3 regions of the Brevibacillus ginsengisoli genome follow, and region 1 is predicted to be linked to each of the others. Evidence: riboswitches for the same ligand, from Rfam matches in the RefSeq annotation. Region 1 holds a riboswitch; each other region holds the start of a gene.

Region 1 (10,687 bases):
TCATGACTGTCCAGTGGATTTGAATGGTGGGGTTATCTACCACTGCGGACCTGTTATGCTTAAAGATGATGCAGGCGAATGGCACGTGAAAGCAGCAGGACCAACCACTAGTATTCGCGAGGAGCCTTACCAAGGAGATATCCTCAAGAAATTCGGTCTCCGCGCGGTTATCGGAAAAGGCGGTATGGGCGCAAAAACACTCAAAGCCTTGGAAGAGCATGGTGCCGTTTATCTGAACGCTATCGGCGGAGCAGCACAGTACTATGCGGATTGTATGGAAAAAGTAGAAGGTGTTGACTTCATGGAATTTGGTGTTCCAGAAGCCATGTGGCACCTTCGCGTAAAAGGATTTGCCGCGATCGTAACAATGGATTCTCATGGCAACAGCTTGCACGCTGACGTTGAGAAAAACTCCAAAGATAAATTGGCTCAATTTGCTGAACCTGTTTTTAAATAAACACAGTTTGTTTCCAATAGCCCTCTGCTTCCTGATCGGGAGACAGGGGGCCTTTGTCTAATTTCGGACAGATTGGGTTCTTGTTGATTTCCTCCATAGATGTTTAGGAATAGGTTAGTAGCGAATCTATACACTGGAGGGAGAAAACATGAACTACGTAGTTCGACCTGGTGATACATTGATCGGAATTGCGACTCAATTTGGTGTTCCATGGACAGAAATTGTTCGTGTCAATAACTTGCAGCCACCCTATTCGTTATATGTAGGTCAAAGGCTGTTCATTCCGGGTGTTAGGCCAACACCAACACCACCAATAGCCCCAGCCCCTGGAAACGTCGAGCGCCGATTAGATCGCTTGGAACGCCGTGTCGATCGTCTGGAAACTCGTGTGGACGATTTAAACAGGAGAGTAACCAGACTCGAAGGCCCAAGACCACGTTCATAAGAGGAAATGGAGGAGGATGACAGTGTCAGCCTCCTTTTTTTTATATTATCAGAAAGTTTAATCGCTTTACAGTGGTAAAGTGATTAAACTGATCCATTCGCGTAAGCCCTCCAAGAAAAGATTTCGTCTGCTTACAGCTCATTTTAAGCGAAACAAAGCGGAGAGAAAGTAGGAAGGAAAAGAGTCGGCATTCTTTTTCAACAGTGAGAAGCGAAGTGATTTTCTTGTCGACTCCCTTCCGTAGTGAACGGAGCGGACAGTAGATACTACGAGCGAGCTTAAACAGAGCGAAAAGGGACGAAGTCTTTTCTTACTTGTCAATTGTCCTTTACAGGAATAGGATAAAGAAAAGTACTTTGTAGGAATGGAAGAGAGTGAGGGAAAGCATGGTGACGAAATGGAATGTGGCCATCTTGCAGATGGACGTGGTTCATGGAAGTCCAGCTCAAAACCGTCATAAGATTGCGCAATTGGTAGATTCAATCGAGCAATCGAAACGAAGCATCGATGTATTGCTGCTGCCTGAGCTATGGGATACTTCGTATGATTTGAAGCGACTGGATGAGATTGCGGATACGCAAGAAGCGCAGCAGTTTCTTGCTGAGACGGCAAAAAGACTGAATTGTTTTGTAATCGGCGGGTCCGTCGCCGAGCAACGCGAGGATCAGGTGTACAACACAACCTATGTGTTTGACCGCAATGGTCATCTCGTCGGTGATTATTCCAAGGTCCATCTTTTTCGTTTGATGAATGAGGATCAATACTTGGGAGCTGGCGAAAAAGCGGGATTGTATGAATTAGAAGATCAGCAGGTCGGTTCCGTTATCTGCTATGATATTCGGTTTCCGGAATGGATTCGTACATATGCGCTCAAAGGTGCCAAGGTTCTGTTCGTTCCAGCCCAGTGGCCGAACCCGCGGCTAAATCATTGGCGCCAGTTGTTGATCGCGCGGGCAATTGAGAATCAGATGTATGTCGTTGCCTGTAACCGTGTAGGTGTTGAAGGCAAAAGCAGCTTTTTTGGACACTCGCTGGTCATTGATCCATGGGGGGAAGTCATAGCGGAAGGATCGGATCAGGAAGAGATACTTTATGCCCAGCTTGATCTCTCGCTCGTGGATAAAGTGAGAGGGAGAATCCCCGTCTTTCATGATCGCAGAACCAGTCTTTATGAACTTTAGAAATGCTAAACTGCCGTCTAGACGGAAAACCTGATAAATTGGGCGATCTGGTTATTCAAAAACATCTCTCCATGTCTCTTCTTTCCGCATACGGTGTGTATAGAGAGAAGGAATCGGGAGGTGATGCTCATGGTACGGATTAACCAGAATATCCGTCATCATTTTGAAGGGATACGCGGCAAAGTGGGGCAATTTCGAGAGCTGGCCGAAACAATTGACACCGTGTTTGACTCTTTCCATAGAATGAACAGACTGGGTAAGGATATGTTCGGCAACATCATCAATCCGCCGATGCCAGATGATTTCCAGGATCCGTTTAAGGATAAACGAAAGCGAAAGTGAATTCGTATTAAAGCAAAAAGACCGGGGACTAATCCTCGGTCTTTCGTTTTGATTCATTTTCTTTTTTCTAGTTTCTTTTTTTTAGTTTCTAACCCGCTCAAGAAAAGAGTTCGTCCACTTAAAGCCTCCTTGGAAGTGATACCAAGCGGAGGGAACGGAGAAACGGAAAAGAGTCGCCACCCAACCCCGCAGGGGCGCGAAGCGTTTGGCGACTCCGTTTCGCAGTGAGCGGAGCGTACATTTCTACATCCATGCGAACTTCCACAGAGCTTTAAGGGACGAACTCTTTTCTCGCTGCCCGAATCATCTCTTTCACCATGCTGCCTCCTAGCTTGCCGCCTATTCGTCCAGCGTCATGGGAAGTCAGATTTCCGTTATAGCCATGTTGCAGGGGAATGTTTAACTCTGAAGCCACCTCGTATTTGGCTTGTTCAGGATCGGATACGTTTTGCAACCGCGCTTTCAGCTGATCAAGACCAGTTCGCGCGCCAGGGATTAATGGTTTGTTGCGACTCATTGGGATCGCCACCTCCAACCATTAGTCTAACCAGCTAGATGAGGGCGGATCGGAGTTTAAAATTGGTATCTGAATAGTACGTATTGGCAACGAGCACATTAGGCCCTGCACATCCGGCGGAAGGGCAATAGCAATTAAGCTTGTTGCACAAATCCGATTGTTGCCAGGTTGCGTGCAAATCATCCAGTCGATGATCCTTCACGTTCCCGATTGGCGCTACATCACCGAAATCGGTTACGATAACCTCACCCGTAAACATGTTGACATTCAAGCGATTTCGTCCATCTGGATCGTTGCGGAGGGTCACATTCTTTGCTTCACGGAGTCGTTTGATGATTGCTTGGTCCTCTGGCAACGGATTGCATGCGTAGAAGGGGAGCGTTCCAAACAACATCCAAAGCTCTTCATCGCGTACGTCCAGCATATGATGAACAGCCGTACGAAGCTCATCCAGTGACAACAGCTTCATATCACGGGCAAAATCACTGGCGTACATCGGATGAACCTCATGACGTTTGCATCCCAGCTCGCGAATTAAATCATGGATCTCCTTCAGGTGCTTGTGCGTTCGGATGTTGATCATGGTTTCCGCGGAGACAAATACGCCCGCTTCCACTAACTTTCGTGTATTCTCTAACATATTGCCAAAAAGAGTTTCCGCCTGTTTTAATGAAACTGTTTGCTGAGCTTTCGCGTAGACTATATTGTAGAACTCTTCAGCATTTCGCCAGTTCATGGAGATGTGCATCACGTCTATGTATGGAAGAACTTCCTCATATCGCGAAAATGGCATGGTCATATTCGAATTGATCTGTGTGCGAAGGCCGCGTTCACTCGCATAGCGAAGAAGAGGAGCGATTGCCTCTTTCACGGTACGTTCACTAAACATCGGCTCGCCGCCTGTTATACTGATGGTGAGCAGGTCACGTGCTTCATCCAACCTTTTCAACAACAGATCCATCGGCAGAGCTAGACCGTCCTGAAAGCTAAGTGTATCACCCACAGCGCAATGCTCACACCGCAGATTGCACTGGTTGGTTACGGTAAATTCAATACTGGTTAGCTTATATTGTGGAGGCTTAGCCTTAAATAGTGGTTCCCATGGGTCATAGGAAGGTGTTAACGGAGTAGTTGGAACGAGACGAATCATAGGGGAAAACCTCCTTAAACATGCAAATAATACCTAACCATTATAGCGGGGAAAACGGAGAAGGAGAATGAATTTTTTATGATAGCAGGAATCTCTTTTGGCCGTGGTGTATTTTTTCACAATCGAAAAGTATTGGCTTGTGCAGAAGTTAAACGCGGCGTGATTCATGTCTGGGCTGAACCGATCACGTTTCGAACGCTTTGGAAAATGTGGATGCGAATCCTGTTTTCGATTCCCTGGTATTATCAGCTGTTTCATCTTTTGCTCTTGGCGGGGATTTGGTGGTATGACTTCAATCCACTGTGGCTTGTCGTTTATGGAGCAGGATTTCATTTTGTTTTTCCGAAGCAATTGAAGCAGTTTCATGGTGCGGAGCATAAGGTGTTCAGTTATTCTGGAGAGAAAAACATGGAGGCATTGCTCGAAATTCAGCAGGCATCTATTGTAAACGCAGGCTGTTCAACCAATTACGTCACGTACTTTTTTGTCAGTTGTCTCTTGACTTGCTGGTTCCATTCATTGGTGCTCACAGTCGGGATTGGAATTCTCAGTATGCTGGCAGGAATGATCGGGGAAAAATATGCTCGGCGGTATATGAAACCACTCTTTGCTCTTTCTGGATGGTTGCAGCAATATGTGACAACGAAAGAGCCAGATCGAATTCACCTAGAAACGGCAATCCGCTCGTATCGATTGTTCCAGCATTATCAAACGTAAGGGATCGATTCTGATGGGTGCGAATAAGTATAGTTACCTGATGATTGCCCTGGTTGGATTGGGGCTGTTGTTTCAAGTGTATGGGGTCGCGTTTGATTTTATTAACGAGCGCGGACGGGGGATGCTGCTGGGGAAGCTGTCCACATTGTCCCTGGGGTTCTTTGTCCTTGTGTTGGGGGTGTGGCTCTATCGGGAGAAACGGGATTTCATCTCAGGTATCTTCCTGGTCGCCTGTACGACAGGTTTTGTTTCGCTTGTGGTAAAAGTCTTCATCTAGCCATTCAAATATAAAGCTTCTAAACGAAGTCCTCGTAAAGAAAACACCGATGATTCAGCAAACGCTGTTCATCGGTGTTTCTACTTTATTCCGTCTCTTTTGTATGGTTTCCCTTGTGTTCCTTATTTCTCTTTTGAAGTCGCCATGAATGGGTTCGTTGCCGAGAATGTGCTGAAGGAAGATTTAAGTAAATCCTGTACATTCTTTTGAAAGTTGATTTGAAGTTCACGCGTTTCTTTCACGAAGGCTTCAAGCTTATCAATGTTGGCTTTGCGAACTTCTTCGGACTGAGTAATCAGGTCTTTGGCTTGCGATTGTGCTTGCTCTTGCAGGAAGCTGACGAAACCAGCTGTTGTCAGGGCGGTGTTGAAGATTGTTTCATTAGCAGCTTGGAAAACTTGGAAGGTTGCTTGCAGCAATTGTTCTTGTGCCTGTTGATTCGTTTGGCTCATTACAAATACCTCCTAGGTTCATCTGCCATACATGTGAACTGGACAGATAGTTATTAATTGCTCCTATGTGTAATTTACACCTATATGGCATATGCTGTCAATTGCATTTTCTAACATATTTTTCTTGTCCTCACTAGCTAGGTGTGATAGCATTTTGATTGGTAATTACATAATGTTTTTGTTTTGGTGACGACTTTTTGTCGTTGAAAAGGGAAAGTGGTGCAATTCCACTACAGCCCCCGCTACTGTAATCACAGACGTCTCTGATCAGAATCTAGGCCACTGAATTCAAATTCGGGAAGGCAAGATCAGAGGCATTGACGTGTAAGTCAGGAGACCTGCCAAAATGAGCAAGCTTACTTTTGCGGTGCGGACAGAAGGGCTAGCGTTATTCTCCTATTCATACAATCCAGTGGAATGAGAGTGTAATCGTTCGCTAAATATCCCTCTACCCATCGCGTGGTAGGGGGATTTATTTTATTTTTTATTAGAGAGGGGAACGTTACATGTTCGCAAGTGTTCAGTCATGGAGACAACGTTGGACGTGGGGTTTAATCATTACTTTGCTTTTCGCGAGTGTATTGCAGGTTCAACCAGCGAAAGCAGCATCTGGTTTAGAGAAAAACGTGCTTGACGGATTGAAAAAAACAGTCAAATTCTATGCCAAAAGCAATCATAAATATGAATTCGGAGGCTTTGACTGGGAGCTAATCGGTCTGGCTGCGGCAGGAGAGAAACTTGAAACGCGGAAATGGCAGGACAAGAACAATAAAACGGCCATCGACTACTGGGCAAGCGCAATCAAAGACAAGAAAGAACCTGGAGTGATTGCACAAATTGCGATTGGTCTGATGAAAAATGGATATGATCCTACCAATTTTAATGGAGATAATCTGTTGAAGCGCATTGCTAATTCGCAAGACGAGAACGGCAAAATGGGGGATGATCAATATACGATCTACAACCAAGTACTCTCCATTATCGCGCTTGAAATGTACGGATATCCGTATGACCGCGAAAAGGCAACACAATATTTGTTGAAACGTTATGACAAGTTTGAAGGGCTTGACAATATCGCCTTCACGTTAAACGCACTGCCGTTCCTTGAGGATCAACCTGGCGTAAAAGAATTGAAAAAATCAATCGTGCAGAAATTGACCAAAGAGCAGCAGGCTGATGGGTCATTTATCGCTTGGGGCAATGAAAGTGTAGATACGACCATTCAAGTGTTGATTGGCTTGACTTCTACTGGAACTGACGTGATTGGTTCTCCGTGGGATAAGAGCGTAAAATATGTTCTGGCTGATCAGACAGGTGATGGCGGCTTCCAAAGCCCATATTCAAACGGCAAATCAGATACGATGACAACAGAGAACGCCTTGATCGCTTTGGCCACTGTCAATGAAGGAGATTCCTTGTTCCAAACGTTGACCGACAAAGAAAAAGCTTCACTGAAGGCTTATATCTCAGCCGTTGATCTGTCCGAACAGATAAAAGTATACGATGGCCTCAAAAACTATTTAGCTGGCAAAGATGTGAAGCAAGTAGGCAATACCTTCAGCATCAGCGGAAAAGAACTGATGGTTCGAGTAAACGTTGAAGATGCGATCAAACAAGACAAACCACTTGCCATCTTGATCAAAGCGATGAAAGGTTCCCAGGTTGTCGATACAGCTGTGGTAGAATCCACTTCCGCAACAGCCCAACAAATGGCCGCTAGTCTGAAACTGGACAGCAGTGGTACGTATAACGTCGAAATTAATTACTGGTATGGCTTATCCGATAAACCCGAAGTAGCGAAAGAGAGTACCGTGTTTGTTGTTTCGGTGAAGTAGGAGTGAACGGGAATGAAGAATAAATGGCTATTGTGGCTGACGTGCGCGCTTCTTTTCTTCTCTGGGTGGACATCTTACGCAGGTGCAGGCTTGGCTCTAGAGTCAGAATCCTCCATTCAGGTTGCCGTACATAATGAGAAGCTTACCATTACGGGAAAAACTGACCTACATGACCCACTTTGGGTTCCGTTAATGGTTCAGGATGCGGCTGGACAAATACTTTACTTTCAAGATGTATCCGGAGCGGGTAAACCGTTCGAGATTGAAGTGGAGATTCCTTCTTGGGCGGCATACGGAACAGCCGAGGCCGTTCTCTATTCAACAGTGATCGCTCGTGATCGCTTCTCCATTGAGAAAAATCAGGGTGGAAAAAGTAAAATGAACGTTTCCGTTCGCATAGCAGCAGCGGGTGGAGACGAGATTCTCAAGTGGAAAACCTTTTCGGTAAGTAAGCAGTCTTCCGTCTACAATCTTTTGCGGGTAGCGGCCGAGGAAAATGGGTTCGATTACGAGGTTCGAGATCCGGAAAATGATGGTGAGCAGGTCTACTTGATTGGCATTGACGGCTTGAAGGAGTTTGACAAAGGCCCTGGCTCCGGCTGGGTTTACAAGGTAAATGGGACAGCGCCGCCAACCTCCATGGATCGCTGTATTTTGCAGCCAGGCGATAAGGTTGAGTTTTTATATACGACTGACCTTGGTGTATCCGAAAATGCCGGATCAGGAAATTCCAGCATAGGCAGTTCGTATGAGGTGGATTCCTCTCAGAATGTAAGCTCGGCTATCAGCCAATTGGAGTTAGCCGAAGACGTGAACAGCATTGTCTCAATCACGAAAAAACTGCTTTGGGATCTGTCCGATTACTCCATCGAGAAGCAGAAAACATATGTGGCGGACGTCGGCGTCTTTTTGCAAGCGGCTTATGAGCATGCCGCCAAGCTCCAAGTGAAAAAGAGCGAAGTGACCAAGCCGCTTGATCCAGATTATCAAGAACTCACAGGGCTCAAGGTAAAGGAAGCGCTACAAGAACAGGATGAACTCAAGCAGAAACTCGAGGAGCTGTTAGAGGACTCCACCTTGTATAAGTCATTGCTTCAACAACTGAAGCCGGTTCTCTTGGTGCCGTATCCGACGAACTCCGCATCGCAAGTCATGAAGCTGTATGTTGATCGTGACGCGCGAGATAGAATACGCGACGCTCACGCGAGTATCGCCATGGTGAAGGGCGATCTGCGGGCAAATCTTCAATTGCGTCCAGAAGAGCCATCGAGCAAAGAAACCATGTGGTTCAGCGTCAGATCCTATAGCGATCAGGAACAAACGGCCCAATTTGATGAGTGGCAAAAAGCAACGAATACCGAGCTAGCTCCATTAACGGGAAGTTACCGTGTAGAAGCGTCACATCCAGACACAGCTTCAATTGAACTAAAATTGCCGATTACAGGTGCTTTGGATGACACGGGATGGCCGACACTGTTTCAACGTGATCAGACGAATAAGCAGTGGACTCCTGTTATCAAGAAGCTGCATTATACGAAACAACGCATCATGACGCCACTTAAGTTCGGGACGGATCTTGTGGTCGTCAATGAAACCCATGAGTTTGAAGACGTGCATTCACTGGATAACACCAAAAACAACGTTCAAGAAGCGATCGCCGCTCTCTATGGTTGGGGAATTGTCCAAGGCACCTCAACAGACAATTTTGGCGTGAACCAGCCGTTGACGCGTGCAGAGTTCTTCGCCATGTTGAAACGGATGACAGAATCTCGAATGCCTTCGGATGAGGAAAAAGCAACTTCGTCCCTTGTAAATAGCCAAACGGCGCCAGTCTTTCAGGATGTTCCTGCGAACAGCTGGTATGCGCCTGTGGTCAAATACGCTGTACAAAAGGGTTGGGCCTCCGGGCGTGGCAAGCAGCTGTTTGCTCCACAAGCGCCAATGACACGCTCAGAAGTAGCGGTTTTGCTTACTCGACTGTATGAGACGGACACTCATTCGGAAGATCTGAAGGCAGAGATGATGAAGGATGAGCGGGAGATTCCTACTTGGGCGTCACACGGTGTGAGAGTGGCTGCCGCTCATCAATGGCTGACGAGTGATGCAAATGGGAACATCCGGGCGAATGCAAACATTACACGCGGGGAAGCTGCTTATGCTGTCTATCAATATTATTTAACGAAATATCTCGGGGATGACAAGTAGGTGATAACCGCCTACTTTTTTCCCGTTTTATCAACGAGTAACCACCCTGTAGCATTAAGGAGGATAAAAATGAAATCTGAAAGGATGATATCGATGAAATTTAAACGAATCGCAACGGCATGTTTGAGTTTACTTCTTTTCTGGGGTTTTACGCTAAATTCCGCATTCGCGGCAACTGCCTCGCAGGTAGATCAAGCGGTAAGCAAGACCATTACGCATACACATAACGCATATGCCACCAAAGGTCTCTCATCCATCGATGATTGGACGGTTATTGGACTCGCGGTGTCCGGAGAACAAATGATGAGCGGCAAATGGGGAGGCAGCAACTTCAAAGCTGAGCTAATCAAACGAGCGAAGCAATTGGACCCTCGGAAGACAACAGATTATGCCCGGTTTGTTTTGACCGTTATTGCGGCAGGGTATGACCCGAATAATTTTGCGGGGATGAATTTGGTTGCCACCTTGAAGAAATCACAACTGGCGAACGGCAAATTCGCAGACAGTACGACAGGTCAAGGACAAAGCTTGATTAACGCACATATTTGGAGCATTATCGCCCTTTATGCGGCTGGCGAGCCGATCCCTAAAGCCAAACTGGCGAAATCCTGGTTGGTCTCCAAGCAATTGCCAGATGGAAGTTTTCACTTTATGACCGGCATGAAGCAAGGGAGCATCGATATGACGGCAATGGGGCTATTGGCTTATCACGCTTTGGGAATGACCAAAAATGAACAACCCGTAGCCAAAGCGCTTGGATTCCTTAAAGGTGCTCAAGGGATTGATGGGGGCTTTGCCGAGGGTGGTGTATCCAGCGTAGAATCAGACGCGAATGTCGTTTCAGCACTCATCGCGTATCAAGAAGATCCATACCATTGGACCAAAGGCTCACGGAACCTTGTAGATCACATGCTTAGCTTCCAGAAGGCTGATGGTTCCTTCAGCCATACCAAAAATGGCTTTAGCAATAACATTGCCACGGCACAAGCCTTGCTGGGCTTATCTGATCTCAAGCGGAAAGGTACGTATCTTAATATACTTCACCAGAACGCGGTGAATCACAAGCTCGTCCACTAACGATTCAGAATGTCGAGGGTTTGTTCGTAAAT
Region 2 (10,687 bases), on a different contig from region 1:
AGCCGCAATCTGTCTGGCAAGCTCATTGGCTCCTCCCAAATGACCGGAGAGCACACTGATCACGTTCTCACCCAGATCATCGAGTACGACCACACCTGGGTCTGTTTTTTTATCGCGAAGCAAGGGGGCAATCATGCGGATCAACGCCCCCAGAGACACGACACAAACTATTCCCTGGTAGACAGGCCACAAAGCTGGGAACAACAGACGAACACTGCCGGTAAAAAGCTGGATCGACCGCTCCTCCTCGTCCCCCTGAGCGAACTTGCTCATATAATAGATATCCGTGTTGGGCATCAGCTTCTGAATTCTTCGCGCCAGCTCCACTCCGTGCTTCGTGATGGCGATGACAGCAAGTTCATTTCGCTGTTGGATTTGTGGAAATTGTCCTTCCTGCAGCTCGATGATCATGGCGTGCTCACACCCTTGCGGAATCCGTGGGTGAAGGTTTTGTCATACAGCTTGGAGCGGTATTCTTCCTTGGTGTGAATTTCAGGATCAAGCGCCCAGCCCGCAAGAATCATCGCATGGGAGCGAATTCCATTGGCCGCTATATCTTGATCAAGATGCTCGATAGTGGTACGAACGATTTTTTGATCCGGCCAACTCGCTCGCTGAACCACAACCACAGGAGTGTCTTCACGCCAGCCAGCTTCGATTAGCTCCTTAACGACTTTTTTCGTCAGAGTGGCACTTAAGAACAGCGCGATGGTGCAATGATGAGAAGCTAGCTCGCGCAGTTTCTCCCGGTCGGGAACAGGAGTGCGACCTTCTGCTCTCGTCAGGATAAGCGTCTGGGTCAAATCCGGAATCGTTAACTCGGCTCCAACAGCAGCTGCCGCAGCAAATACGGAGCTTACTCCTGGAACAATTTCGACCTCAATTCCTTCGTGTTTCAATAAGGCGATTTGCTCCATGATGGCGCCGTATACGGATGGATCACCTGTATGCAGGCGGACAACTTTCTTCCCCTGCTTGATTCGCTCACTCATGAACTGTACCAATTCCTCCAGCGCCATCCCTGAGCTTTGAACCACTTGTGCACCTTCCTTGGCTTTTGCCGCCAACTCGTCATTTACCAGTGAATCTGTGTAAAGCACTACGTCCGCTTCCTGTAGCAAGCGCAATCCTTTTACGGTGATTAAATCCGGGTCGCCTGGGCCCGCTCCGACAATATACAGCTTCATTTTCTCACCACCATTAACGTTAGGTATCCCGGGTCTGCACCCTTCAGCTCATCCACATTGTGCCAAATCATTTCTTCTTCGGATGTAACTTTGCTCACGACGGAGGCTTTATCCGTCAGATTCAGCTCATGCAAGAGATCGATAATGAAGTCCAACACCTTGGCAATCTTGAGAAATACAACACAATCATGGGTAAGCAAGGCTTGGCGCATCGCTTCTCGATCATCTGTCGCCGGAATAATCCCGATTTGCTCGTCTCCGTCCGCCAGTGGAATGCCCAATCGGGAGGCTGCACCAAGGAACGAGGACACTCCCGGAATCGTCTTAACTTCGGCTTCAGGGTGTTTCTCTGTAATGATTCGCATCATATGAATGAAGGTACTGTAGAACATCGGGTCCCCTTCAGTTACGAAAGCCACGTCTTTACCTTCTTGAAGCTTCTCCCAAACCTGTGTCACTGCACTTTGCCATTCGCGCTCCAGGATGTCCTTGTCCTTGGTCATTGGGAAGACGAGACCGAGCATTTCTTTTTCCTGCGGGCGAACATATAGCTCCACAATGCGCTGGGCATAGCTCATGCTTCCCATGCGTTTCTTAGGGTAGGCGATAACTGGTGATTCGCTTAGGATTCGAAAGGTCTTGACGGTGATCAGCTCCGGATCTCCAGGTCCTACACCTAATCCGTACAGGGTGCCAATCTTACTCATGAGTTAGTTCCTCCTCTGGTCGTTTTGCGGTGATGATATAGATCGGGTTGAGAGCCTCAAAGCGGTTCATCCCTAAAATCGGTTTGCTTCTCGAAAGCTGTGCCAACGTAATAGAGGTTTCAAAGCCAGCCTCCGCAAAGCTTTGACAAGCCTCGTACAAATTCTCAATCGTTGCGGCATTCAAAACAATTCGTCCATCAGGTTTCAAGCGCTCACAACAAAGGCGGATCAACTCACGGATTTCGCCGCCAGTACCGCCGAAAAAGACAGCATCGGGGTCGGGAAAATTCTCCAAGCCTTCCGGTGCCTTGGCGTGTATGGCCGTGATATCCGCCCGAAACTTACGGATATTGGTCAAGCAATTGGCGAGATCATCGGCGTTCTTCTCGACCGCGTAGACTTCACCTTCACGCGCGATGCGGGCGGCCTCAATCGCCACCGAACCAGTGCAGGTGCCGATGTCCCAGACAATACTTTTAGCATGAAGCTGAAGATTCGCGAGACTAAGAATGCGAACTTCTCGCTTCGTAATGAGTCCCTTGTCTGGTTTGCGTTGGGCAAACGCTTCGTCAGGAATACCCAACAACCAGCTTGGGCCATGCGTTTCTTGGCGCAAGATCACCACATTCAGCTCGGAAAACGTACCCGCGGCCATCTCCTCTAAGGTATACCAGCCAGACTTCTCATCTAAACTTCCCAGATTCTCGGCGACAAACGCGCGATACTCTGTCATCCCAAACGACAAGAGATATTCCGCTACTCGCTGTGGGCTATTCTCCAGGTCTGTAAGCATAGCAACCTTGGGTTTGCCGTCGATGCGTTGCGCCAACCCCTTGATGCTTCGGCCATGCACACTGGTCAAATACGCATCCTGCCAAGACTCTCCCATGCGGGCAAACGCCAGTTGTATCGAACTGAAGTGCGGATAAATCTCCACCTCAAGCTTGGAATTAAGGTAACCGCCAATCCCGTAAAAGAGCGGATCACCCGATGCCAGGATGACTGTCGACTTAGGTTCACGTTGAAGCCGCTCGATGATAGGGCTAAGCCCGCCTTTCATGACGACTCGTTCCCCTGTATATTCAGGAAAAAAAGAAAAATGACGCTCTCCACCCACCAACCGTTCGCTCTCGAGTATCCACGAACGATATTGCGGAAGGATTCCTTCTGCACCGTCATCCCCAATCCCGATGACTTTAATCCGCTCTGTCATGCACGCTCATCCTTCCTAACAAAACTCCTTTGAGCGTAATTAAATACGTCTCAATCTCTATTCCGCCTTGCACAGCCTTCAAACCTACATGACAGCAATATTCGCACAGCTTCTCGTAAAATTGAGGATACTGCTCCATGTAGTCGCCCACCTGCGATGCGGTGTTGCATTCCAAAATGTGTGCGATCATCTCTTCAGTGGCTCCAGCTTCTCTTGCAATCTGCGCCAAAAAATTGAAGTCGACAGCATTTCCCTTAGAGTGCACCATCATATGACCTTGAGCAAACTTGGAGAATTTACCCATCATTCCGACAAGTGTGACCCGTTCGATCTTTTTGCGCTTGCATTGTTTCAATGAGAAACCGACAAAATCCCCCATCTCGATGAACGCCTCTTCCGGTAATTCCGGATACTGCTCCATGGCAAACTTCTCGCTTCGACCTCCTGTGGAAAGCACAAGATGTCGACATCCCGACTCATAGGCGACATCGATCCCGCGGGCAATGCTCGCCATATAGGCGCTCGTGGAGAACGGAACTACGATACCTCTGGTGCCAAGGATAGAAATGCCCCCAAGAATCCCCAACCGACTATTCAAGGTTTTCTTGGCGATCTCTTCTCCATTTGGCACGGAGATGATGACCTCAAGGCCGCGATCCAGCTCAAACTGTCCGAGCAGGCTCTCGACTTCTTGCAGAATCATCTGACGAGGTACAGGATTAATAGCGGCTTCACCAACAGGAACAGGTAGCCCCGGCTTCGTGACACGTCCAACTCCGATACCACCATCCAGCTTTATCCCAGGTTCATCGCGCCAAGTGACCTTGCTCAAAATTAACGCTCCGTGCGTAGCATCCGGGTCATCTCCGCCGTCTTTGATGACGCCAGCTTCCGCCATTTCTTCGGTATATTCGCACTGAACAATCGTAAACGTCACATCCGTTCCAATCGGGATGCGAATGCACGACGATTCCTGATACTCCTGTAAAATAAGCGCCGTTAGAGCTGCCTTGGTTGCTGCCGCAGCACATGCTCCGGTCGTATAGCCGTGACGTAATTCCCGTTTATTCTCAGGTACTGGCTGCATGGCTTATCACAGCTTTTCTGCCAGAAGAGAGAGTGCATTTACAGTAGAAACCGCGACTGGACTTCCACCTTTTCGTCCAATATTGGTGATAAACGGAATATCCAGTTTGGCCAGTTCTTCTTTGGATTCAGCGGCCGAGACGAATCCCACGGGAACCCCGATGATGAGTCCTGGCTTGGCTTCGCCCTCTTTTACCAGACGAATCAGTTCCAACAAAGCTGTCGGAGCGTTCCCTATGGCAAAAATTCCACCCTCGGCTTCCTTGATCGCCTTGCGCATGGAGACAATCGCACGTGTAATGCCAAGCTGTTTGGCTTCCTTGATCACGTCTTCGTCCGAAATATAGACGCGAACATCTCCTCCGAATTTATCGATGCGCGGCTTGTTGATGCCTGCCTGCACCATCTGAACGTCCGCGACAATCAGCTTCCCTGCTCGTATCGCTTCAACGCCTGCGCGAATGGCATCTGGGTGAAACACGAGACTTCTTCCCAGCTCAAAGTCAGCCGAAGTATGAATGGCTCGCAGGACAACGGGGAGCTGTTCATCTGTAAAAGGATGCTCACCTAGCTCTTCCTTGATCATCTCAAAGCTTTTGGCCTCGATTTCTTGCGGTTGGATGGTTAACGGTTGAAATTCTGTACGAAAATCCATGGTTAGTTTCCTCCTCTTAAGAACTTGTTTAATTGTTGGATGACTCCGGTATATTCTGAAAATTGACTGCCATATTCAATCGTTGGTCGGTCAATGACGATTACTTCGATACCCATTTCCAGAGCGGCTTCCACCTTTTCATCGAACGCTCCCGCTTTGCCCGTTTCCTTGGTTACCATCACGGTTACTTCGTACTGGGCGTACAAAGCTTTATTCAGTTCCTTGGAAAAGGGGCCTTGAATAGCCACGATCTGTTTTTGCGGTACGCCGAGCTCTTCGCATTTTTGCAAGTTATCCACACGTGGAAGCATGCGGATGATCATCGTGGTGTCAGGCTGTCCGAGAAGTCTCTCGGCAAAAATTTTCAATGTTTTGCTGCCTGTCGTAAGCATGATGACGCCCTTTTTCTCGGCCGCAAGCTCGGCCGCCTCCTTATAGCCTTCCACCACGGTAATGAGATTGTGATCGGGGAATTTAGCGTTCTCCCGTTCATATCGAATGTACGGAATTCCCGTAGCCTTAGCGGCAGACAACGCATTCTTGTGCGCTTCCTCGGCAAAGGGATGGCTGGCGTCCACTATCGCCTGAAAGCCTTCTTCCTGAATCAGCTCGATCAGGTCAGCTTCCGTCAAACGACCGATTCGGACAGGGAGACCTGTCTCTTCCATGCTGTTGGCGGCACTCTCGGTAACCACTGTTGTAAGCAACGAGTAGCCTGCTTTCTTGACTTGAAGTGCCAATTCTCTCGCATCGCTCGTCCCTGCCAAGAAGAGAATCATCGGGTTCCCCCCTGCGGCACCTTCACGTTCGGTTGATGGGTGTGGTCATGTGCGTGACTGTGACCGTGACGATGATCATGGTCGTGATGATGCGCATGTCCATTTTCTTGGTCATGAAGGTGCCCGTGATCGTGGTGATGATCGTGTTCATGTTCGTGAGCATGCCCGTGATGGTGATCGTGGTCGTGGTCGTGATCATGGTGGTGATGATGATGGTGGTGGTGCTCCATTGCCTCGATCCGGTAGACGCACAAATCGCAGCTCATTTTGACCTCACCGTCGAACGCTTCCTTCACTCGTTCCAACACAACCTGTTGCAAATAGCGATGAGCACCAAAATAATGTCCGAGTACAAAACCAATCTCAGAGTATTGTTGCCCTAAACGTTGGGTGAAGGTCTGCAAGCGTTTCATCAACACACCTGTAAAGAGGAGATAAGGCAGAATCACCACTTGTTTCGCACCCAATCGGATACAACGGTCAATTCCTTCCTCAACCGTTGGAGAAGTTACTCCCATAAACGCTGTCTCGACGATTGTGGACTTGTGCTTTTCCCAGAAGAGTCGTGACATTTTGTAAATATCACTGTTAGCATCAATATCACTGCTTCCCCTGCCGACAAGCAGAACGGCCGTTTGTTGATCAACATGAAGCGCATCATGTTTTCCACTATGTACAGCCTCCTGAAATCTTTCACCCAACAGCTCAACCATATTGGGATGAATACCCACTGGCTTCCCGTAAGTGAACGTAACGTGAGGGTAAAGCTCCTTCATCTCGTCAATCTCATGCGGGATATGCAGTTTGGCGTGGCCAGCGGCAAAGAGCATTAACGGAATGACGACGATGCGAGTAGCCCCTTTTTGAATGCAGGTCTGAAGCCCTTGCGTGACTGTCGGCTGTTCAAACTCCAAGAAACACGTCTCAATAATCGGAACATCGATTTGTGGCGCTAACGTATCAATGAACTGAATGACTTCCTGATTGCCCTCTGGGTCTTTACTTCCATGACCGACAAATAGTATCGCTTCCATCTGTTCGCCTCCTTATTTAGTCTCCGCAAGCCGCTTCCTCGAGGAGTACTTTTTGCTCTTGATAGACGTAACCTTCTACATTCCCTTTACGTTTGAAATATTTGTGGAATCGCTCATTCGGGAACGCTTCTTGTTTAAAGCGGGACACGATCCGTTCAACCACTGAGACGATTTGATCTGGATCAATTCCTTCCTCCACCATCGTGCCAGCGTATGCGTTGCGCCCAACGTTTTTGGCTCCGAGGAAAAGATCAAATTTGCCTCTTCGAAATACAAGCCCAATATCTTCGTTGACCGCGTTATAACAAGTCATCCCGCAGCCGTTTATGCCGATTCTTAATTCTTTGGGAACCTCTAGTCCACCGACCACCCTGTGAAGCTCTTCGGCGTAAGGCATTCCTTCTGTCTTCTCTCCGTTGCAGAAGTCGCAGGCTTTGATTGTCACTACATCACCGATTGGCATCGTGATAAGTCCTGCTTCATTCATTCGAGTGACAATCGCTTGCGGTTCAGTTGTCGGCACGCGAAGAACGATTGTATGGTGCGGCGTATATTCGATTTCTCCCTTTTCCCCGGCTACATCAGCAATGGCGAGCAGTTGTGCGGTGGTGAACTTCTTATTCACCACACCCGGACTGATCGCGAACTCAAAAATGGCCTCCATCGGATAAGGGGATTGAAAACGGTTTGTTGAAGCTGATTTGGCGCCCACTTGTGTCGTCGGCGAAACCATCTGCAAGGCTTGCACGGCCCAATCGTAAGGAGACAGTGTGTTGCGTTCTTCCCCTTCACTTTCATCCAATGCACCTTCAGTCGCCGCCAAGGACCAAGGCTCATTTTCCTTTCGCAAGCGCTGGTGAAGAAGCAACGGTTGCTCGTCAGCGGATAATGTGTACTTTCGTTTGTAGCCACGAGGGGTAATCATTTTCCCGTCATAGACAAAGGTGGAAGTGTTGCCCACGATGACGGTTGAGAGCATTCCGATCTCGCAATCCAGCATGTGTTCCAATGTAGTCAACTCCACCTTTTGTCTGTCGCGATAGGCGCTTTTGACAATACCGACAGGCGTATCGGGTGAGCGGTACTTGCTGATTAGTTTCTGAGCTTCTTCGATTTGTCTGGTTCGACGTCCACTTTTGGGATTGTAAAGGGCTATGACGAAATCGGATTGGGCCGCTGCATCAATCCGATTGGCAATCAGCTCCCAAGGGGTCAAATGGTCGCTTAAACTGATCGTGCAGGCGTCATGCATCGTAGGCGCGCCGAGTAAAGCGGCGCAAGAATTAATCGCCGAGATTCCTGGAACGACTTCAACCTCGACGCCATCCTCTGATCTCCAGCCCTTTTCCACGAGAACCTCATAAATTAATCCCGCCATGCCGTAGACACCTGCGTCACCACTAGAGATGACAGCTACCTTATGACCTAATTCCGCTTGTTTCACGGCTTCTCTCGCGCGCGTCACTTCCTCTGTCATGCCCGTACTGACGATTTGCTGATGGGTTACCAGCTCCTGAATCAATTCCACATAGGTTGTGTATCCAATAATCATGTCGCTTTCTTGGATCGCTTCACGAGCGCGTTTGGTGATATGTTCATCACTGCCTGGACCAAACCCGATAACCAACAATTTTCCTCTCATATGTCTCCACCTTTCTGATTAAACCCCTTGGATAATCGTAATTCCTAAAACCACACTGTACGCTCCCGTGATACAGCCAAGGAGCAAATAAGCCCATTGTCGAGCTTTCAGGTTAATAAAGCCCCATGATGCCACATAGGTCACCATGAAGGTTGCGACCAACAAACCAACGGTAAAGAACATCAACTGCATACAAGCCGTCCCAAAATTGTTCAGTCCGACGCTAGAGGAAATCAACATGACCTGCGTTGGTGTTTCTGCCCCGATTCCGTGAAGAATTCCGATACAGAAAGCACCGATGACTCCCCATTTCTGGAGGTTGGGCTTCATTTCAGATTTAGTAAACATGCGGCTGATTAATCGATATCCCATCTCGAAACGACTTTGATGCTGGTAGTCTTTGCGTTGGCGAATCAAGGTGAACAGCATGAATCCACCGAGAACCACCAAACTAATTCCAACTAACCGCTCCAAGACTACCAGCACCGATTCTGGAAGATGTGAACCGAAGAAAATAGCCAGCAACCCGATCACCATCACGATGGAACCATGTCCAAGCGCGTACGTGATTCCCATGCGCAGTTGTTTCTTGCGCTGCTGTTCTGCTCCCACCATGTCAACAATTGCGGCAATATGATCGGAATCCATCCCATGACGAAATCCCATTAACACGGCATAAATCGTTACTGAAAGTACATCAATAAACATGAGAGTCCTCCTCGAAAGAAATAAAAAAAGGGCAATTCCAACCGATTCAGTGTGGTTAGAATTGCCCCAAACTTCCCGTCTAAGCGTATGGAAGAATTGCGCAAACGTTCTAACACCCCCCTATATCCTCGTAGGTTGTCATGTGTTATGGACGTAGGCAGGTCTCCTGGCTTATGGGATCCATCAGAACACCTTCCCAGGGATTTACCCCAGTGGCTCTATCGTTCCAATATTGCTTGCGTCATCAGCAAGCTCCCATCACAGTGGCGGGACCGCGCCGGATTTGCACCGGACTTCCCTTTTAAGCTGTGGAATCATTCGATTCTTTCAGCACCTAATTCCGTGTTTTATGAAGTTGTCAAAAGTTGAATCTCTCGTTTATTTATCCATAACTCGACGAATCCGGCATTATGTAGAATTCCTGCATCCTGGCCGAACATTCTCGACAGACGCTTGATGATGCTGCCATGGGTTACGATCAGAATGTGTCCATCCAGATTCGTTTGATTGGATGTCTCTAGAATCCGTTGCAGTCCTCTGGTAATGCGAAGACTGATTTCATCGATGGATTCGAATGGAGGGCGGCTAAGCTCGCTCCTTTGTTGGATGTTCGTTTGTTGACGCTCAATCTGAAAGCTATGAAGGATTTCTTCGAAGTCGTCGATCTGGTACAGCTGTTGAATCTCGTGGACTGTCATTCCTTCCAAGCTCCCAAATGACCGCTCTCGCCAATCAGCACCCTCGATCAACGGGACGTGCAAAAGCTCCTGGCAAATCAAGGCTGATTCCTTTGCCCTCCTCAGCGGACTCGTAATAATTTGCGAGATGGAATAGGGAGCTGCATCAATGAATTTTTGTGCCGTTTCCCTTACCTGGACTCTTCCCAGATCATTCAGAGGGATATCCTGCGTTCCTTGTACTCGCTTCTCTTTGTTCCAATCGGTCTCTCCGTGCCTCATGAGGATTACGCGAATCATCTGGTCATCTCGTCTGTTCACCAGCCATCCATCCTTTGTTCATACATTCCCTCATTTTGAGTTGATACGGCTTCATAAACGGATTGATAAACGAGCCGACCAATCGCATTGCCTAGTGTTGTCGCGGTTCCCGCAAAAGCGTGCTGCCCTGAATAGAGTTCACTTTGACTAGCCGCCAAGACGATCGCATCACTGGTTGTCCCTGTAGCAATCCCTCCATAGCGGTCCGCAATCTGCAACTCTTGTAAAGCCGCGCATTTGGCTTCCGTTGCCGTCATCAATCCATTCAGCATGGCGGAGGGTGTCAAGTTCCCGTCAATCATCACAAAAATATTAATCGTTCCCATCTGATAAGCCGGAAATGTTGGTCTCATTTGACCTGCGCGAGCACTGTTCCCTGTTCCCGCTGTCGCACAAGTCAAGATGCGAAACTGATCCCCTATTTCAGCAAAAAATGCTGCATGTGTCAGCTTCGCCGCAGTTAACAAGCCAACCGAGCTCTCCACTGGATAGCCCCACTTGATGATTTGGCGGCTCATCATTTCTTCAGGAGCTTCACAGTGATAATCCAGTGGAACACTGCCATTGATGAAGTGGGTAGCGTACTCTGTTCCTCCACGCCAGAGAGCGCTGCTTACCGTGAGAAGCGGCTGTTTACTGTAAAGCAACAGATGATCGCCCTTGTAACTGCAAACAAGC
Region 3 (10,687 bases), on a different contig from region 1:
AATGATATTCTCCTGCGCAAAGCCGAGTTTCTCACAAACCAGCAGGCTTTCCATTCGCGGCAGAATTCGTGTGAGCACTCGAATGTCCGGTTGATTGTTCAGCTTTTCGGCGAACAGCGGGAGTGTTTTGCTTCCGGTTGTCAGCAGGATGACTCCCTTCTTCTGTGTGGCTAGTTCTGCGGCTTCCCGATAACTTTCCACCGGAATAAGGGATGAATGGATAAACTCAAGCTTTGGCCGCTCGTACCTCAGATAGGGCACCTGACAGTTAGCAGTGGCTTGTATGGCGTTCAGACTCGCTTCCTCCGCAAAGGGATGGCTGGCATCTACCACTGCCGTAATTCCTTGCTTCTGAATCATCTCCGTAAAAGCTTCCGCAGACATTCTGCCTACATGCACCCGTACCCCTATGCGTTCGATTTCTCTGGCTGTCCGCTCATTGACGACAGTGGCGGTCACCTTCATCCCCTGCTCCTTGATTAGTCGGGCAAGGATTCTCGCATCACTTGTTCCGGCTAGTAAAAGAATCATTTGTCGCTCGCCGCCACTTGCACCGGATGATGCTCTCGGTGGCAAGCATGATCGTGGCCGTGATGACCATGATGACAATCATGTTCTCCCTGACCGTGGTGATCATGGCAGCAAACATGTTTCCCATGACCATGATGGCCATGATCGCAGGCATGATGCTCTTCACCATGATGGTGGTCGTGATGGTGATGATGGCCGATGAGTTCCCCCGCCTCCATCCGGTACTGGCAGGTATCACAATTCATTCGGACCTTATCCTGCAAGGCTTCCTCTATCCTATCCAACAGAGTGGTAACCAGCCGTTTATGGAGTCCCAAATATCCGGCCAGCTGGAATTCACAGTGCGGATAAGCGCTCCGAAAATCGTCCATCATTTTCTCCAATCGCTTGATCAGGATACCCGTAAACAAAAAGTAGGGAAGAATGATCACCTTTTTGGCGCCAAGCTTGATTAAACGATCCACTCCTTCCGCCATAAGCGGGTCTGTTACCCCGATAAAGGCTGGCTCCAAGAGCTTGTAGCCCAACCTTTCCCATAACAGGCGTGAAATCTTGTACAAGTCACTGTTGGCATCTGGATCGCTTCCGCCTCTGCCAAGCAGCAGCACAGCCGTTTGTGGATCAGGCGACAACGGTTCTTCGCCGATCTCCTCCAGCCGTTCTCTGCAAATTTCCAGTATCTCGGGATGAATTCCAATCGGTCTGCCATAAGTAAAATGGAGCTGGGGATATCTTTTTTTGGCCTCATCAATGGCGGCAGGGATATGTATTTTCGAGTGTCCGGCCTGAAGAAGCATAATCGGAATAACGACGATCTGCTCGGCTCCTTGCCGTACACACGCGTCGATGCCCATCTGGATGTCAGGCGTTACGAACTCCAAAAAGCACGTCTCTACCAGCAAGTCGGGATCTAACGATGGCTTCAGATACTCGATAAACTGTAGAACCCGCTCATTTCCTTCCGGGTCTCGGCTACCATGGGCAACCATTAACAGCGCTTTCACTCTTATTCCTCCCCGTCAAGCTTTCTCTTCGTTTGATAATCCTCCGCTTTTTGCAAGGCTTCGAGCGCGATAGTATAGGTCGGGTCGCTAGCATTACCCGCTTTCCCTTGGTGAAGGGCCCATGGCTCGTTTTCATGCCGCAATCGTTCATGTTTTTTTAATCGTTGTTCGCTTTCCACAAGCGAGTATTTATTTTGATAGCCTCTTGGCGTGATCAGTTTATTCGCGCTCACAAAGGTGGAAGAATTACCGATAATCACAGTGGTTAACATCCCAATCTCATGGTTGAGCATATCGCCCAGGGTGGTTATCGTGATGTCCTGCTGCTCCCGATAGGCGTTTTTCACCAGGCCAACCGGCGTGTCCGGCGATTTGGTACGCAGCAGAATTTTCTGCGCCTCTTCAATCTGTGCGGTTCTGCGTCCACTTTTCGGATTGTACAGGGCAATCACAAAATCAGCATATGCCGCCGCTTCCAACCGTCTGGAGATCACTTCCCAGGGTGTCAGGTGATCACTTAAACTGATCGTGCAAGCGTCGTGCATCAATGGTGCTCCCAAGAGCGACGCACTTGATTGGATGGCAGAAACACCGGGAATGATCTCCACTTGCACGTCTTCATCCTCATCCCCTGACCAACCCTGTTCGATCAATATCTCGTAAGTAAGTCCGGCCATTCCGTATACACCGGCATCACCACTGGAGATAACCGCTACTTTTTTTCCGAGTCGGGCAAGCCTGACTGCCTCCTGCACCCTCGTGACCTCTTCGGACATGCCATTGCTGACCACTTCCTGGGTAGTAATCAGCTCCTCGATCAGCGCGACGTAGGTTTTATAGCCAATGATGCAGTCGCTTTCCTGTATCGCTTCCCTCGCCCTTTCCGTCAAATGCTTAATGCTTCCCGGTCCACATCCAATTACGAGCAACTTGCCGCCCATCAACAACGCCACCCTCCAATAATTTTTCGCCTCTTGACATTTACTGGTAACGAATAAAAAAATCCCTAGCCTTCAAAGGGGCTAAGGATTTGTTCGAGCATAGGAAATCCAAATAAATTGGATGGTATACTACCCATTCTTCCCTCCGAAGAACTAGATAAGAAGTTAAAAGCAGGTTTCCTGGCTCATGCTTCACCCTACTCTCGTCCCTTCCCGGTTTCCCAGTGGGTCAGTACGATTTCGTCAGCAATTACAGTAGCGGGGGCTGCATCGGCTTTTAACCGATTTCCCTTTTAACTCAGCGACCTGAGCACTTTCAACAATTCTCATATTCACTTTTTCCATTCATTTTCCAGGCAATCTCTTGCCGTTGCTCTCAGTTAACCTCAGAAATCCCTGAGAAACAAGTGGACAAATATTGAATTTCTTTACTTGTATCAAAAATGTTGATCCATAAAACATTTTAACTATCGAATATTGAAACTTTTGTGAATCGCACCAATCACCTAATAATATTCACACTTTATGCAATGGACATACCCCTCGGCAAGGGCTATACTGAGGGCGCAAAGAAAAATTACATAGAGCGTAAACAGGTGTTGATGTAGACATCAACATAATAGGGAAGCCGGTTTAATTCCGGCACGGTTCCCGCCACTGTAAATAGAGAGCTCCCTGCATATGTCACTGTCAATGGAGATGGGAAGACGCAGGGAACGATGACTATGAGTCAGGATACCTGCCTGTTTATCCAGCACCAAACCTACGGGATTATAGGTTGTGTCATTGTGCTTTAAGTCCAATTGGCTTTTAACGCTAGGCATTCTAACCCCCCAACGGTTTAGAATGCCTTTTTGCTTATGGAAATCAATCTTTTTAGGAGCTGAACGCGATGAAACGCAAATGGCAAGAATCACTTACAGCTTTGACAGTTTTCGCGCTAACCGGATACTTCTGGATCAATTCTTATGAAACCGCCTATGCCATGCATATATCCGAAGGGTTTTTGCCGCTCAAGTGGGTGATCGTGTGGTGGGCTGTGTATATTCCGTTTCTCATTTTAGGTGTTAGGGCCGTCCGCAAGCGTGTCGAAGAAGCACCGGAAACCAAAATGCTGCTGGGTCTCTCTGCCGCATTTACCTTTGTTCTGTCAGCGCTGAAGCTTCCCTCCGTTACCGGAAGCAGCTCTCATGCTACCGGAACCGGACTGGGTACAGCCTTGTTTGGACCTTTAACCATGAGCCTTGTCGGATTTATCGTCCTTTTATTTCAGGCCTTGCTTCTCGCCCATGGCGGTCTCACTACGCTTGGGGCCAATGCTTTTTCTATGGCTGTTGCCGGACCGATGATCGCTTATGCCATCCTTTGCCTAGCCAAAAAACTTGGAATCTCCTATCGTGTCTCGATCTTTCTGGCTGCTTTTCTCGGAAATATCACCACCTATCTGGTTACCTCGTTTCAATTGGCCCTTGCCTTTCCGGCTGAAACGGGTGGTGTTCTGGCTTCTTTCGCCAAGTTTGCTGGCATTTTCATGATCACCCAGGTGCCGCTTGCCGCCAGTGAAGGCTTGCTCACCGTGGTGGTCATTAACCTTCTATTGAAATACAACCTGCAGGAATTATCGCTCTTGAAATTACCGATCGGAGTGAAAACCAAACATGAATAAGAACTGGATTCTACTCGTTGCCGTTGTCTGTCTGATCGTCATACCGTTCATGTTTCAATCGCATTCAGAATTCTCGGGAACGGATGGACAAGCCACAGAAGTCATTCAGTCCCTGGCGCCTGGTTACCAACCATGGGTCAAGAATATTTGGACGCCTCCAGGCAGTGAAGTGGAAAGTCTGCTGTTCGCTCTGCAAGCAGCGATTGGTGCTGGAGCCCTAGGCTATTTTATCGGAGTGTCCAGAACCAAAAAGCTCTTAAAGATGGACGCCGAGGAGCACAAGAAATATGTTTCTAATCGATAAATATTCCTATACCAATCGGCTGCGGTCGATTCATCCGCTGGAGAAAGCTCTGCTCTCCCTGTCGATGCTCATCATTTCCATGTTCGCCCGGGAAGCTTCCATTAGTATTATGGTTTTTCTGATCGCAAGCATTATCATCCTGTTGGCTAAAATCCCCTGGAGGTTTTATCTGAAACTCTTATGTCTGCCGCTGGCTTTCATCCTGACGGGTCTTGTCACCGTCATTTTTCAGGTAACTACCCAAGCTTCACCTGTGGACGGGGCGATTGGAAGCTGGCAGTTTGCAGGTCTTACGATTTATACGCTCCCCGCAAGTCTGAAAGCGGCATACCAGCTTTTTTTCGTGGCTACAAGCAGTGTCAGCTGTCTGTTCCTGCTCATCTTAACCACACCCTTGGCTGACATTCTTTATCTTTTGAAGAGACTGCATGTATCACCTGTGCTTCTGGAAATTATCGCTTTTTCTTATCGCTTTGTGTTTATTCTGTTCGACACATCACGGATTATTTATCAATCGCAAGCTTCCCGACTTGGCTATTCGACTTTTCGTCAGGGAATCCATTCCTTGGGAGGATTAAGCTTTTCACTCTTTATGAAAAGTATGCAAAAAGCGACAAAAATGCATGAAGCCATCGAGTCACGCGGGGGATACGGCGATTTTACGGCTGGGGAGATCGGCTATGTTTTCTCCGTCAGAAACTGGTTCATGATTTTTGGATTATTGTTTCTCTTAATCTTTCTATATGTAAGGTAAGGAGGATTCCCATGATGGATCCGATTATTTCCACACAAAATATCACCTATTACTATGGGGATCATACCAACGCCTTGAAGGGAGTTACCCTCTCGCTCGCCAAAGGAAGGAAGATTGCTGTTCTTGGCAACAACGGCGCGGGTAAATCCACCTTATTCATGCATCTTAACGGCATTCTCAAGCCAACATCTGGCACTGTATACTTCAAGGGGAAACCCGTCGAATACTCGAAAAAAAGCTTGCAACAGTTGAGAAAAAGCATTGGTCTGGTCTTTCAAAATCCGGATGAACAATTATTTTCTCCCACCGTCTATGATGATGTCGCCTATGGTCCCAAAAATCTGGGTCTCTCCCAGGAAACTGTCGCAGAAGCTGTTCACTGGGCTTTGGAACAAACCGGCACACTGGCAATGCGAGAAAAGGCAATCCACTCGCTCAGTCTTGGCGAAAAAAAACGGGTCGCCATCGCCGGCGTACTAGCCATGAATCCGGAGATTATTATCTTGGATGAACCAACTGCCGGACTGGATGCCGCCTATTCCCGTAAGCTCATTCAATTGCTAGATGAACTCCATCAAAGCGGCAAAACACTTGTCCTATCCACGCATGATATCAATCTCGCCTACGAATGGGCGGAAGAACTGGTGATCATGTGTGACGGAAAAGTAATTGCAGTAGGCTCCCCCAAGCAGGTTCTAGAGCGTCAGGAAATTCTGCAAGCCTGTAAACTGGAGAAACCCTTGCTCATGGAAATATACGAGCATCTGGTAAAGCACGGGTATGTTCCGTCGCAAGAGGAGCTTCCCAGACGAAAAGAAGAGCTCCTGGAGCTGCTTACGCCCTGCCAGCCTGCGAAAGATCGAGTGTTACGATAATCGTCTTCCACTCAAATATTCTACCGCCCATTGAGATTGGAGGAATCCAATCTTTTTTTATTGGTTATGTTAAATTGCATTGTTAATATTTGACGATTTCGAACATTTGTTCTATAGTTAGGTTAACATCTTGGTCTGGAGTTGATTAACCTTTGAATCTAAAGCAATTAAAGAAACTCGCTGATGCTTTGGACGATAGTATCTGCAACATAACTTGGCTTAGTTCCGATATGTTGACAGCAAGGAGTATGAAAATACTACGCTGAACAAATAGGAGAATACTTCGATATAAATGTTTAAATTAATCTGTGGTTTGAAAAACTTTTACCTTAATGAGGTGTAAAATGGAAATCGTGATGTTGCGTGACGTAATCGATGATGACCTGTCGATTTTTTTTGAACAGCAAATGGACACGACCGCCAATTTCATGGCCGCCTTTACTGCAAAGGACCCCTCGGATAATGTCGCTTTTAAGGCACATTGGGTGAAAATTTTAAACAATGAGACGATTATTAAAAAGACGGTAATTTATTGTGGAAAAGTGGCAGGACATGTCCTAAGCTTTGAACAGTTCGGTGAACGGGAAGTCAGCTACTGGATCGGGCGAGAATACTGGGGGAAAGGTTTAGCGAGTGAGGCACTCTCTCAATTTCTGGATTGTATAACCACTCGACCCCTTTATGCTCGCGCGGTGAAGGATAACATTGCTTCCATTCGCGTATTAGAAAAGTGTGGCTTTGAGATAAAAGGAGAAGACAAGGGATACTCCAATTCACGATCTGAGGAAGTTGAAGAATATATCCTGAAGTTGTCTCAATAGAAAGCCGTTGTGGGCTCAACTAACGGAGACGTTAGCTCAGATAACCGTCCCCCTCAGAAGGCGGTTATCTTTATGCTTAGAATCAACATTAAGGTTAAACATAGCCTTTTTATTGATTACAGAATAAACAGGAGTGTCGCCGCCATGCAGGACGCATTAGTGTCAGCAATGCAACAAGATGTTGCGTCCTTGCTGAGTGTTTCAACAGGACGTTGAGCATTTAGCCGACCACTTATATAAATCAGAAACTTATCTACGTTCCTATTTACGAACAAAAATAACCGCAGGAATCGGCTAAGCAGCCGATTCCTGCGGTTATTTCTATCCGTTCATAAGAGATTCAATAACCAGGTTGTCGACTCCTCATACAAAAACGCGCAGACCCCAGACTGAACGTCTTAGGACTGCACGTTTTGAAGTGTCCCTATGCCCTATTGGGAAGCCCAATCAGCAGGGTAAGTTACATACAGAAAGCGGGCGTAATCAGGAACGGAGAATTGAATACTCGATCCTTTTGGAATCAGGATGATTTCTCCCGCATCTGCTGATACCTTGCGTCCATCGATTATGATATCCAAATGTCCTTCAATGACGTAGTCGATCTCATCGTAATTTAGTGTCCAATCAAAAGTGGTTTGCTTCATTTCCATCATGCCACAGCCTAGACGAGGGCTTTCTTCTAGTGTAAAGAGATCCTTCGTATAGACGATGTCACCTGGTTTGCCAGTGTCCATGCGATTGGATTCGTCCACCTTGACAGTAGGCAGTTTGACGGAGGTAATTCCGCTTGGATCTCGGTGACAGTCAAAATCTTTATTACTTTGTCCTGCCAATTTTTCCGCGATGATGTTTCGAACGAGTTCTTCCAACATTTTTTGATCGATCATATTAAGCTACCTCTTTTCTCGCTTCATTCGCTTTATCGGAGCCAAACATGCGGTTTGCCATGAAAATAGCGACTACGATCGCGGTGACGCCACCAACCAGTTTACCGACGATCATTGGGAAGATCATCTCTTTTGCAACACCTGCAACAAAGCCGAGGTGATCACCGAATACGAATGCTGCGGATACGGCAAACGCGACGTTGATTACTTTACCTTTTGGGTCCATGTCTTTCATCATTTGGAACATTGGGATGTTGTTAGCCAGTGTTGCCACCAGACCAGCAGCGGCGATATCGTTCATGCCAAGAGCTTGACCCATTTTCAACAGTGGTTTGCTGAAGAGCTTGGTGATGACAAATACCAGTGCGAAGGCACCTGCCAAAACAACAGCAATGTCGCCTACGATTTTGATACCGCTATCAATTGGAGCCATACCTGGAATGACGACGATACCAGTCAATTTTTCGATTACACCAGCGGCAAGTCCAACTGTAGCAACGATAACGACTAATTGTCCGAAATAGTTAAATCCTGTGATCATCTTTTCAGGGATAAACCAGAGTCCAAGCGCGATAATCAGAGCGAACAAAATGATTGGAACCAGATTGCTCAGAATCAAAGACATGCTGTAACCAGCGACCAAACCACCAACGAGGCAACCAATTGGAATGGTGATGATTCCTGACAAAATGCCTGTAGCGAGGTATTTATGATCTTCTTTTTGGATAATTCCTAAAGCAACAGGAATACTGAACACGATGGTAGGACCCATCATTGCACCAAGAATGACACCAGCGAACAATCCTGCGTCAGGAGTTTTCGCCATTTCAACTGCCAAGGCAAAACCGCCCATGTCACATGCAAGTAAAGAGGTCGCAAACATGGAAGGGTCTGCCCCCAATGCGCTATAGAGAGGGACTACAATAGGACTTAATACTTTGGCAAGTACAGGAGCTAAACAAATGATACCAACCATAGAGATTGTCAAAGCGCCCATTGCATTGAAGCCCTCTTCAAACTTTTCACCTAAACCAAATTTGTTTCCAATACATTTGTCGATGGCACCGAGTGCCATGAAAATCACCATTGCAAATATAATAATTTCATTAATACTCATACTTTCACGTCCTTTTCGCATAGATGAAAGCCTTTATCTGAAGCTGTCATCCGAACGTTAGTCGAATTGTTTTTTAACCACTTCGCTTGGCGCAGGAATGACCGCAACATTCACGATGCGTTTTTCGTCCGTATTGCGAACGCAAATATCGATTGCTTCCCGAACATCGCTTACGCTCCCTGTCATAACAGCAACGAATTTGCCTCCGATTCCGTTACCGCAGATCATCCGTACCAAGCGGATGTTGCTTTCTTTAATCGCTTTGTTGAATGAGGCCAAACCAGATGTTACGCTAGACGTTTCCCAAATTCCAACTGCGTCGATTTCACCACGCTCATACCGATGCTTTAATGCTTGTATGACGGCAGGATGGGTGCCGTGCAGCACAAATGAATCGACAGCCTGTCCTTTCGCCATGGTAGTACCTACATTCATCGCTTCTTCGACTGCTGCCTCATCGCCATGAATCATAATTAGGAATTTTCCGGGACAGATGGGCCGCATCGTTAGAACCTCGACAGCGGCCGTTTTTACCATCTCATCTGCTGTTTCGAATCCTTTGCTGATGCTGCGAAGCTCCAGAATGCCAACCGAGTTATTCATGATCCATCTCGATTGAGTCAATAATTCCGACGATCACGGCATCGACAGGCACAGTCTGATTCCCTACAGAAGCTCTGGCGGAGCTCCCCTGGGTAATCATGACTGTATCCCCTACTCCCGCACCGGCATTATCCGCAGCGACGATATACTGTTTCGCGTTATTTCCTTCATTGAAATGCAGCTTTACGACGAGAAACTTCCATCCATTCAGCTTCTCATCTTTTCTCGTTGCCCACAAACTACCTGTCACTTCACCGATCAGCATAAGGTTCCTCCATTATACCCGACGTACTTTTATCCGTTGTGTCCGAATGAAATCGTTTGCCAGCGGTGTCAAAATGCTTTTCGAACCGATGACGATTTCAGTCAGGTTTTTCATATGCAGCTTTCTCAGGTCTGCTTCAGTGATCAGTTTTTTATAGCGGATTTCCGCACATACCGGATCATCTTCTGTAAGCTGCCCAGGTTCCTGCACGTTTTTTTCTTTGACCGGCTCTGCTGCCGCCATAGGTATCATGCTTGTCCCGCAGGATTTCAGGACGTTATCTCTTGAGACGAATTTTATGCCAAAGCTTCTCAGCTTCTCTTCATAATCTTCGTACAGCTTGTACACCATGACCGGAGCGACCTTTTTGAATCTTCGGTACAAAAGCCCCTCTTCAAGAACGACAACCTTTCTTCCTTTTAAAAGCATCGTCATAATAAATCGCTCTGCCGCTTCGTTCGCCAAGCCATTGGCCAGATTGGCGAGCAGCTTGACACACATTTCTGGTATGATGACCAGATCGCAATTGCGCATTTGCGGCTCGTGATACATGACTTTATACTGTTCACACAGCATACGCTCCAAGGCTTCGTCCTTGTTTTGGGAGATAATAACGGCTCTTTGCTTGCCGTCCTCTTGCTGTTCCAATTTCTTGTATAGTCTCGCGTATACTTCCTTGGCGATTTCCTCTACCAGCGTCTCCATGTTCATGCGATTCACCCCCTATCTCTTGACGATTTGGGCGAAAGTTTCATTTTTCTTAAAACCGCACGCATTCGCTTCATCGTAGTCGATATGCATGTAGGTACGATATTTCGGGCTTACTCGAATGACCACGTCATCAAAAATCAGTGGCCGTTTGCCATGCACCTTCACTTGCACCAGTTCCTTGTCCGCTACACCGAACTTGGCCGCGTCC

Evidence for each region. Region 1 has a riboswitch for cobalamin ahead of ACQCN2_RS17200 (prenyltransferase/squalene oxidase repeat-containing protein). Riboswitches for the same ligand answer to the same signal wherever they lie in the genome.
Region 2: linked by a shared signal. The riboswitch ahead of ACQCN2_RS06165 (HoxN/HupN/NixA family nickel/cobalt transporter) and the one ahead of ACQCN2_RS17200 (prenyltransferase/squalene oxidase repeat-containing protein) in region 1 are both predicted to bind cobalamin.
Region 3: linked by a shared signal. The riboswitch ahead of ACQCN2_RS07705 (energy-coupling factor ABC transporter permease) and the one ahead of ACQCN2_RS17200 (prenyltransferase/squalene oxidase repeat-containing protein) in region 1 are both predicted to bind cobalamin.

What each region holds. Positions count from the first base shown of each region.
Region 1 covers NZ_JBNJQR010000008.1:190,855-201,541, reverse strand. The annotation lists gene ACQCN2_RS17245 (fumarate hydratase) at 1-457, shown strand, start outside; gene ACQCN2_RS17240 (LysM peptidoglycan-binding domain-containing protein) at 606-902, shown strand; gene ACQCN2_RS17235 (carbon-nitrogen family hydrolase) at 1,289-2,083, shown strand; gene ACQCN2_RS17230 (hypothetical protein) at 2,213-2,425, shown strand; gene ACQCN2_RS17225 (alpha/beta-type small acid-soluble spore protein) at 2,697-2,942, opposite strand; gene yfkAB (radical SAM/CxCxxxxC motif protein YfkAB) at 2,977-4,092, opposite strand; gene ACQCN2_RS17215 (DUF1385 domain-containing protein) at 4,171-4,809, shown strand; gene ACQCN2_RS17210 (hypothetical protein) at 4,823-5,086, shown strand; gene ACQCN2_RS17205 (hypothetical protein) at 5,209-5,538, opposite strand; cobalamin riboswitch at 5,706-5,898, shown strand; gene ACQCN2_RS17200 (prenyltransferase/squalene oxidase repeat-containing protein) at 6,045-7,373, shown strand; gene ACQCN2_RS17195 (S-layer homology domain-containing protein) at 7,386-9,578, shown strand; gene ACQCN2_RS17190 (prenyltransferase/squalene oxidase repeat-containing protein) at 9,672-10,655, shown strand.
Region 2 covers NZ_JBNJQR010000002.1:544,335-555,021, forward strand. The annotation lists gene ACQCN2_RS06120 (cobalt-precorrin 5A hydrolase) at 1-411, opposite strand, end outside; gene cobM (precorrin-4 C(11)-methyltransferase) at 408-1,187, opposite strand; gene cobI (precorrin-2 C(20)-methyltransferase) at 1,184-1,894, opposite strand; gene cbiE (precorrin-6y C5,15-methyltransferase (decarboxylating) subunit CbiE) at 1,887-3,107, opposite strand; gene ACQCN2_RS06140 (cobalt-precorrin-5B (C(1))-methyltransferase) at 3,091-4,194, opposite strand; gene ACQCN2_RS06145 (precorrin-8X methylmutase) at 4,201-4,848, opposite strand; gene cobK (precorrin-6A reductase) at 4,851-5,627, opposite strand; gene ACQCN2_RS06155 (sirohydrochlorin chelatase) at 5,624-6,661, opposite strand; gene cobJ (precorrin-3B C(17)-methyltransferase) at 6,678-8,303, opposite strand; gene ACQCN2_RS06165 (HoxN/HupN/NixA family nickel/cobalt transporter) at 8,322-9,011, opposite strand; cobalamin riboswitch at 9,151-9,364, opposite strand; gene ACQCN2_RS06170 (histidine phosphatase family protein) at 9,359-10,009, opposite strand; gene ACQCN2_RS06175 (adenosylcobinamide amidohydrolase) at 10,006-10,687, opposite strand, start outside.
Region 3 covers NZ_JBNJQR010000003.1:114,198-124,884, reverse strand. The annotation lists gene cobK (precorrin-6A reductase) at 1-531, opposite strand, end outside; gene ACQCN2_RS07715 (sirohydrochlorin chelatase) at 528-1,535, opposite strand; partial or broken gene cobJ (precorrin-3B C(17)-methyltransferase) at 1,559-2,476, opposite strand; cobalamin riboswitch at 2,630-2,809, opposite strand; cobalamin riboswitch at 3,054-3,237, shown strand; gene ACQCN2_RS07705 (energy-coupling factor ABC transporter permease) at 3,369-4,142, shown strand; gene ACQCN2_RS07700 (energy-coupling factor ABC transporter substrate-binding protein) at 4,135-4,446, shown strand; gene cbiQ (cobalt ECF transporter T component CbiQ) at 4,430-5,200, shown strand; gene ACQCN2_RS07690 (energy-coupling factor ABC transporter ATP-binding protein) at 5,212-6,075, shown strand; gene ACQCN2_RS07685 (GNAT family N-acetyltransferase) at 6,420-6,896, shown strand; gene ACQCN2_RS07680 (cupin domain-containing protein) at 7,328-7,783, opposite strand; gene eutH (ethanolamine utilization protein EutH) at 7,785-8,900, opposite strand; gene ACQCN2_RS07670 (BMC domain-containing protein) at 8,958-9,503, opposite strand; gene ACQCN2_RS07665 (EutN/CcmL family microcompartment protein) at 9,496-9,768, opposite strand; gene ACQCN2_RS07660 (flavoprotein) at 9,781-10,479, opposite strand; gene eutD (ethanolamine utilization phosphate acetyltransferase EutD) at 10,492-10,687, opposite strand, start outside.